2 regions of the Ideonella lacteola genome follow, and region 2 is predicted to be linked to the other one. Evidence: riboswitches for the same ligand, from Rfam matches in the RefSeq annotation. Region 2 holds a riboswitch; the other holds the start of a gene.
What was found. A riboswitch is a leader RNA that binds a small molecule or an ion and turns the genes downstream of it on or off. The one in region 2 is predicted to bind S-adenosylhomocysteine.
Positions count from the first base shown of each region.

Region 1: another riboswitch for S-adenosylhomocysteine. It lies ahead of metH (methionine synthase); the one in region 2 lies ahead of ahcY (adenosylhomocysteinase).

Region 1 is NZ_JBBUTG010000003.1:438,431-442,843, reverse strand. Features, by position in the region: gene AACH06_RS07695 (HD-GYP domain-containing protein) at 1-638, opposite strand, end outside; gene AACH06_RS07690 (hypothetical protein) at 763-1,422, opposite strand; S-adenosyl-L-homocysteine riboswitch at 1,516-1,642, shown strand; gene metH (methionine synthase) at 1,712-4,413, shown strand, end outside.
Region 2 is NZ_JBBUTG010000010.1:146,730-151,142, reverse strand. Features, by position in the region: gene AACH06_RS16565 (HAD family hydrolase) at 1-141, opposite strand, end outside; gene AACH06_RS16560 (aminotransferase class V-fold PLP-dependent enzyme) at 177-1,421, shown strand; S-adenosyl-L-homocysteine riboswitch at 1,432-1,588, shown strand; gene ahcY (adenosylhomocysteinase) at 1,683-3,113, shown strand; gene AACH06_RS16550 (TlyA family RNA methyltransferase) at 3,254-4,018, shown strand; gene metF (methylenetetrahydrofolate reductase [NAD(P)H]) at 4,028-4,413, shown strand, end outside.

The sequences.
Region 1 (4,413 bases), on a different contig from region 2:
TGGCGCACCAGCTCTTGCTGCAAGGTGGTCATGCCGACATTCATCGACAGGGCGGCACGGGTCAGCGGGCGGCGCCATTCAGACTGCCAGCCCGGCAACCGTGGGCCCGCCAACGCACACAGCAGCATCACCAGGATGGCGTGATGCGTCGGGTAGTTCTCCGGCTGGTGGCCGGCCATGTGGATGAAGCGCAGCAGCGTCGCGTCGACATGACGCTCCAGGCGTTTGAGCATGTCGTCGGCGAGCTCGTCCAGTCGCGGCATCCAGCGCGCCGCCCGGGTGTCACCCAACAGCACGCGGGCTCGGCTTTCCAGGTCGGGCCACTCCAGCGGCGGCTCGACCAAGGGGGCGGGCTCGGTGGCGCGCTGGTCGTACTCTGGCCGCAGCGCGGCGATCTCGCCCAGCGTGGCGTCACCGGAGCGGAACATCTGGTCGACCTGCGCATTCAGCTGCCGTTGTGCGAGGCCCTTCTCGGCATCGTCGATGAACAAGGCCCGCGCGAGCAGATAGCCCAGTTGCTGCCGATCGGCGATGGGGGTGCCGCGCTGCACCAGCACGCGACCGTTCACGTCGCGCAGCGAGAAGGGCAGCGGGAAGCCGGGCTCCAGTCCGTCAGGGGAGATGGGAACGAGTTTCATGGTCGCGCAATCGCCACCGCCCGCACAAGAGGCGGACGCGGCTATGGCGCTTTTTCGACCGAAACGCGTGGGGCTTGAGGGCCGGGCGAGGAAAGCCGCCTGTCAGCGTGCGCCCACTGCGCAGCTATCGGCCAGTGGGATTGCTCCCCCGTCCTGACGCGGGCGGCGCCAGGGTGCCGTCTTCCTGCAGGCGCATGCCCACGGGCGGCGCCACCAGTCGCAACAACACCTGGTCGTCGGCGGGCGGCGCCGCGGCCGCCACGCGCCAGCCGGGCACGCCGCGGTTGGCCAGTTGGGTTCGCATGGCGGCCACGCGTTCGGCCGAGCGAGGGCCGGCAGGCGCCGCCGCCTGCAGCTTGGCGGTGGGTTGCCGCTTCAGGCTTTGAGACACCTTGTCCAGCACCGCCAACAACGGCGCTTTCGGTGCCACCGCCGCCTGGGCGCTGCCGGCACCGCCGCCGGGCTGGGCCGTGTCAAAGGCGTACTTCATAGGCACGCTCAAGCGCACGCTGCCATCGCGCTCACCCACCACCTGCACTGGTGTGCCGGCAAACAGCTCGGTCAACCATTTGGCCTCGGCCGCCAACGGCGAATCGCCCGGTGAAGGCGGCTTCACGGCGGGGGCAGGCGCTTCGGGCGCCGGCGTTGTGGCCACCGGCGTGGCGGGCGGCGAGGTCTGACAACCCGGCAAGCCGGCGGCGAGGGCCAGTACGGTCATCCAGAAGCGAAAGCGGGCGGGCTCTGCCGAGGTGGCGCTCGGGCGGCGCTGCGGGTATCTCTCCATGAGCCGATTGGAGCAAACGCGGCACCTGACAAAGTCCACGAGCTGTAACAGCGGTCAGCCGTGGTAAGCCCTCGCTTGCGTAGAATTCAGGCACCGTCCGAGGAGCGTTGCGACGGCCCGTCGGCACAGCGATCGCGTGCGCCGCGCGGCCGCCAGGCTCGGCACGGGCACGCCGCAGGTCCATCCGTCCTGCACCGTGCTTCAACGGCGCTCACCCGGGTCGTCCAGCGACCGTCGCGGTGAGTCGTGGCGGCCCGCGGCCCGTTTGTCCCGACTCCGCCCCGACGCCATGACCGACCGAACCACGCAAGCCGCCGCCGCCTCGCCCGTCAACCCGCCCCCGATGCGGCTGTCGGGGCTGGAGCCTGTCTCGATCGGCGCCGGTTCGCTGTTCGTGAACGTGGGCGAACGCACCAACGTGACCGGCTCGAAAGCCTTTGCGCGGATGATCCTCGCGGGCCAGTATGAAGAGGCCCTGGCGGTGGCGCGCCAGCAGGTGGAAAACGGCGCGCAGGTGATCGACATCAACATGGACGAGGCCATGTTGGACAGCCAGGCGGCGATGGTGCGATTCTTGAACCTGATCGCCGGCGAGCCCGAGATCGCGCGGGTACCGATCATGGTGGACTCGTCCAAATGGAGCGTGATCGAGGCGGGCCTGAAGTGCCTGCAAGGCAAGGGCATCGTGAACTCGATCTCGCTGAAGGAAGGCGAAGCCGAGTTCAAGCGGCAGGCCACGCTGGTGCGCCGCTACGGCGCCGCGGCCGTCGTGATGGCGTTCGACGAGCAAGGCCAGGCCGACACCTTCCAGCGCAAGACGGAGATCTGCGATCGGGCCTACCGCATCCTGGTGGACGAGGTGGGCTTCGCGCCGGAAGACATCATCTTCGATCCCAACATCTTCGCCATCGCCACGGGCATCGAGGAGCACGACAACTACGCCGTCGACTTCATCGAAGCCACGCGCTGGATCAAACAGAACCTGCCGGGCGCGAAGGTGTCGGGCGGCGTGTCGAACGTGTCGTTCAGCTTCCGCGGCAACGAACCGGTGCGCGAGGCGATTCACACGGTCTTCCTGTACCACGCGATCCAGGCGGGCATGGACATGGGCATCGTCAACGCCGGCATGATCGGCGTCTACGACGACCTCGATCCGACCTTGCGCGAGCGGGTGGAAGACGTGGTGCTCAATCGCCGCAAGGATGCCGGCGAACGGCTGATCGAGATCGCCGAAAGCGCCAAGGGCGCGGCCAAGGATGATTCGCAGCGGCTGGCCTGGCGCCAGGCGGGCGTCAACGAGCGCCTGAGCCATGCGCTGGTGCACGGCATCACCGAGTTCATCACCGAAGACACCGAAGAGGCGTGGCAAGCGATCAAGGCCGGCGGCGGCCGCCCACTGCACGTCATCGAAGGCCCGCTGATGGCCGGCATGAACGTGGTGGGCGACCTGTTCGGCGCGGGCAAGATGTTCCTGCCGCAGGTGGTCAAGAGCGCCCGTGTGATGAAGCAGGCGGTGGCGCATCTGCTGCCCTACATCGAGGCCGAGAAGGCGGCGATGGCCGAAGCCGGCGGTGATGTGAAGCCCAAGGGCAAGATCGTCATCGCCACGGTGAAAGGTGACGTGCACGACATCGGCAAGAACATCGTCACCGTCGTGCTCCAGTGCAACAACTTCGAGGTCGTCAACATGGGGGTGATGGTCCCGTGCCAGGACATCCTCGAGAAAGCACGCACCGAAGGCGCCGACCTGATCGGCCTGTCGGGCCTGATCACCCCCAGCCTCGAAGAGATGCAGCACGTGGCCGCCGAGATGCAGCGCGATGCGTGGTTCCGCGACAAGAAGATGCCGCTGCTGATCGGCGGCGCCACCACCAGCCGCGTCCACACGGCGGTGAAGATCTCGCCGCACTACGACGGGCCGGTGGTCTATGTGCCGGACGCCTCGCGCGCGGTCGGCGTGTGCTCGGAGTTGTTGTCCGAGGAGCGCTCGACCACTTACGTGGCCGAGCTGCTCGCCGACTACGAGCGGGTGCGCCAACTGCACGCGGGCAAGAAGGCCACGCCGTTGGTGCCCCTGGCGAAGGCGCGAGCCAACAAGACGAGGATCGACTGGAGCACGCCGCCCGCCGCACCCCGCTTCATCGGCCGCCGCGTGTTCAAGCAGTACGACCTCGCCGAGCTGGCCGCCTGCATCGACTGGGGGCCCTTCTTCCAGACCTGGGATCTCGCCGGCCCGTATCCGGCCATTCTTCAAGATGAGGTGGTGGGCGACGCGGCCCGCAAGGTGCTGGCCGACGGCCAGGCGATGCTGAAGAGGATCATCGATGGCCGGTGGCTGCAGGCCCATGGCGTGATGGGCCTGTACCCGGCCAACACGGTCGACGACGACGTGATCGAGGTCTACACCGACGAATCACGCCAGGAAGTGCTGTTGCGCTGGGCCCCTCTGCGCATGCAAAGCGAGCGTCCCGTCATCGACGGCGTGGCGCGCCCCAACCGCTCGCTGGCCGACTTCATCGCGCCGAAGGGCACCCAGCCTGACTACATCGGCTTGTTCGCCGTCACCGCCGGCCTTGGGGTCGACAAAAAGGCCGCCCAGTTCGAGGCGGCGCACGACGACTACAGCAGCATCATGCTCAAGGCGCTGGCCGATCGGCTGGCCGAGGCCTTCGCCGAGCGCCTGCACCAGCGGGTGCGGACCGAGCTGTGGGGCTATGCCGCGCAAGAGCAGTTGTCCAACGAGGAACTGATCGCCGAAAAGTACAGCGGCATCCGCCCGGCCCCCGGCTACCCCGCATGCCCAGACCACGGCGTGAAGGCCGACATGTTCCGGGCGCTGGCCTGCGACGAGATCGGGATGGGCCTGACGGAAAGCCTGGCGATGACGCCGGCGGCGAGCGTGAGCGGGTTCTACCTCGCCCACCCCGAATCGACCTACTTCAACGTGGGTCGCGTGGGCGAAGACCAGCTGGGCGCCTGGGGCAGCGCGCT
Region 2 (4,413 bases):
GGCCTGCAGGGCGGCGGGCTGAATGACACCGTCGCAGGTCAGGGTGTCGTCGATGTCGGTCAACACCCCCTTCAACCCGATCAGTCGCGATGGGGGCACGCGGGCCCAGGCCCGATCCGGTGTCCATGGAGCACGGCTCATGCGCGGCAGTGTCCCATGCGTGCTGAAATGCCTGCATGCCCAGCCCCGTGAACTTCGGCCGAGCGCTGCTGCCGCTGTGGCCGCTTGACCCCGCCATCACCTACCTCAACCATGGCACCGTCGGTGCCGTGCCGAAAGCGGTGATGGCCGCCCAGGCCGCGCTGCGTGACGAGATCGAAAGGCAACCCGCCCGGTTCCTGCTGCGGGAGCTCACCCCCATCGGCCGGCCCGACGAGGCGCCGGACCGTGCCCTGCCCGATGGCCCCCGATCCCGGTTGCGGGCGGCGGCGGCGGCCATCGCTCCGTGGTTCGGTGTGCAGGGCAACGACATCGTCTTCGTTGACAACGCCACCGCGGGGGCGAATGCCGTGCTGGCTTCGTTTCCGCTGCGGCCCGGCGACGAAGTGCTGGTGACCAACCGCACCTACGGCGCCGTCTCCCGGGCGGCCGCCCACCATGCCGCCCGCGCGGGCGCCACGGTCAGATCGGCCCACCTGCCCTTCCCCGTGGCCAGCGAGGATGAGTTGGTGGATGCGCTGGCCGCCGCCCTGGGCCCGCGCACACGGCTGGCCGTGCTCGACCACGTCAGCCCCGAGACGGCGCTGGTGATGCCGCTGGCCCGCCTGGCTGCGTTGTGCCGCGGGCGCGGCGTCGCCGTGCTGGCCGATGGCGCCCACGTGCCCGGCGCCATGGCGCTCGACATCCCCTCGCTCGGCGTCGACTTCTACACCGGCAACCTGCACAAATGGGCCTTCTCGCCGCGCAGCGCCGGCTTGCTGTGGGCAGCCCCCGAGCACCGAGCCAGCCTTCACCCGCCGGTGATCAGCTGGGGTGCTGGCGGCGGCTGGATCGCCGAGTTCGACTGGGTTGGCACGCGCGACCCGACGCCGTTTCTCTGCGCCCCGGACGGGCTGAAGTTCATCGACGAGCAGTTGGGGGGCCGCGAAGCCCTGTGGGCGCGCAACCATGCCTTCGCCCGGGAAGTGGCCGAGCAGTTGACGCACGAATGGGGCCTGGCATGGCGCACCCCGCCGTCGATGGTGGCCAGCATGGTGACGCTGCCGCTGCCCGAAGCGCATGGCCGTGGCGCCGGGGCGGCGACGCAACTCAAGAACCAGTTGCTCGCCGACGCCGCGATCGAAGCACAGATCCTGGCGATCGAGGATTCGGCCGGGCCGCCGGGACGGCTGTACTGGCGGTTCTCGGCGCAGGCCTACAACGACGCGCAGGACGTGGAGCGCTTCACGAAGGCCTTGGCCGCGTTCGCGGGCCGCCGCTAGAATCACACCTCGTTCCGAGGAGCGTTGCAAGGCCGACACCCCTGGCCCCAGGCTCGGAACCCCCCAAGGCCCTCGACGGGCTGCCCAGGCGATGTCCTCATCGCCGACCGTGCAGCGTCGCTGGCGACGACCTTGAGGCGATGCTTTTGCAACGGCGCTCACCCGCACCGATGGTGTCGTGGGTGGGCTGTGTGTCTTTTTTTCTCCACCCCTTCCACCGCAGGCGCGGGCGATCAGTCACGCCCGAACACGGAGAACCCCATGAACGCTGCCGTTCTGAAGACCACCCCCGATCACGCCATCGCCGACATCAAGCTCGCCGACTGGGGCCGCAAGGAAATCAAGATCGCCGAGACCGAGATGCCCGGCCTGATGGCGATCCGCGAAGAATTCGCCGCGAGCCAGCCGCTCAAGGGCGCGCGCATCACCGGCAGCCTGCACATGACGATCCAGACGGCCGTGCTCGTCGAGACGCTGCAAGCCCTCGGTGCCGAGGTGCGCTGGGCCTCTTGCAACATCTTCTCGACGCAAGACCACGCCGCCGCCGCCCTGGTGGCCGAAGGCACCCCCGTCTTCGCCTACAAGGGCGAGTCCTTGAAGGACTACTGGGACTACACCCACCGCATCTTCGAATTCGGCCCGGCCTTCACCGAAGGCGAAGGCCCGAACATGATCCTGGATGACGGCGGCGATGCCACGCTGCTGATGCACCTGGGCCAGCGCGCCGAGAAGGACGCCTCTCTGCTGGCCAACCCGGGCAGCGAGGAAGAGCGCGAGCTGTTCGCCGCGATCAAGGCCAAGCTGGCCGTCGACAAGAACTGGTACACCCGCAAGAGCGCCCAGATCATCGGCGTGACCGAAGAGACCACCACCGGCGTGCACCGCCTGAACGAGATGAGCGCCAAGGGCACGCTGCTGTTCCGCGCCATCAACGTCAACGACTCGGTCACCAAGAGCAAGTTCGACAACCTCTACGGCTGCCGCGAGAGCCTGGTCGATGGCATCAAGCGCGCCACCGACGTGATGATCGCCGGCAAGGTGGCCGTGGTCGCCGGCTATGGCGATGTGGGCAAGGGCTCGGCCCAGGCACTGCGCGCCCTGTCGGCGCAGGTGTGGGTCACCGAGATCGACCCCATCAACGCGCTGCAGGCCGCGATGGAAGGCTACCGCGTCGTCACGATGGACGAAGCCTGCTCGCAGGCCGACATCTTCGTCACCGCCACGGGCAACAAGAACGTGATCACCCACGATCACATGCTCAAGATGAAGGATCAGGCGATCGTCTGCAACATCGGCCACTTCGACAACGAGATCGACATTGCGTCGCTCGACAAGTACAAGTGGGAAGAGATCAAGCCGCAGGTCGACCACGTGATCTTCCCCGATGGCAAGCGCATCATCATGCTGGCCAAGGGCCGCCTGGTGAACCTGGGCTGCGCCACCGGCCACCCGAGCTACGTGATGAGCAGCTCGTTCGCGAACCAGACGATCGCGCAGATCGAGCTGTTCACCAAGCAGGCCGACTACGAAGTGGGCAAAGTCTATGTGCTGCCCAAGCACCTGGACGAGAAGGTGGCCCGCCTGCAGCTGAAGAAGCTCAACGCCAAGCTCACCGAGCTGACCGACGAGCAGGCCGCCTACATCGGCGTCTCCAAGGCCGGCCCCTACAAGCCCGACACCTATCGGTACTGACGCGGCCTTGGCGCGGCTAGCGCGCAGCCCGTCGTCGCAGAGTCGCCGGAGTTCCCCACGTACAGGACGTGCGTTCGCACTCCCGCGCCTCTGCGCCCGGTCCGCGGGCCGCTCGCCACACCGCTTGTCTTCGATTCAACATGCGAGCTGATCAACTCCTCGTGGCACAGGGCCTCGCCCCCAGCCGTTCGGCCGCTCAGCGGCTGATCGAGCGCGGTGCCGTGCGCTGGCTGGGCCCCAAAGGCTGGACGGTGCCGAAGAAGGCGGGTGACGACCTGCCCGAAGGCTGCGACATTGAAGTCACCGACGACGCCGAGCTCCGTTGGGCCTCCCGCGGCGGCCTGAAGCTGGAAGGCGCACTGCGCGACAGCGGCCTGTCGGTTCAGGGCCAAACGGCGCTGGACGTGGGCCAGAGCACCGGCGGATTCACCGATGTGCTGCTGGCCGCGGGCGCGAAGCGGGTGGTGGGCGTGGACGTGGGCCATGGCCAGTTGCACCCGAGACTGGCGGCAGACCCCCGCGTCGTCGGGCTCGAAGGCGTCAACGCCCGATCTTTGACCCGCGAGCAGCTGGGCGATGCCATGCCCGAGGTCGGCTTTGACTTCATCACCGGAGACCTGTCGTTCATTTCGCTGGGGCTGGTGCTGCCGGCCTTGGTGCCCCTGCTGTCGCTGCAGGGCACGCTGCTGATGCTGGTCAAACCCCAGTTCGAGCTGCAGCCGGTCGACATCGGCAAGAACGGCCTGGTCAAGAGCCCCGCCGCGTACGGCCATGTGGAAGCCAAGATGCGCAAGGCCTGCGCGCGACTCGGGCTTCAATGGGTGGCCTGGCGAGACAGCCCCACCACCGGCAGTGATGGCAACCGCGAGTTCTTCATCGAGGCCCGGCGGGCCCCGACCCCTTGAGACACCTTCATGACCGACACCTCGTCATCCCCTTCGTCGCGCCCCGTGCCGATCAGCTTCGAGTTCTTCCCGCCCAATACACCCGTCGGCAGCGACAAGCTGAAGACGGTGGTGAAGGAGCTGGCCGCGGTGCAGCCCGAGTTCTTCAGCGTCACCTACGGCGCCGGCGGCTCGACGCGCGAAAAAACGCTGGCCACCGTGCGCGACATCGCGGCGCTGGGCCATGAAGCCGCGCCGCACCTGAGCTGCGTCGGCTCGACCCGCGCCGGCATCGCCGAGATCCTGCAGACCTACCGCGAGCAAGGCATCCGCCGCCTGGTGGCATTGCGCGGCGACCTGCCCAGCGGCACGGCCACCGCCGGCGAGTTTCGCTACGCCAGCGAGCTGATCTCGTT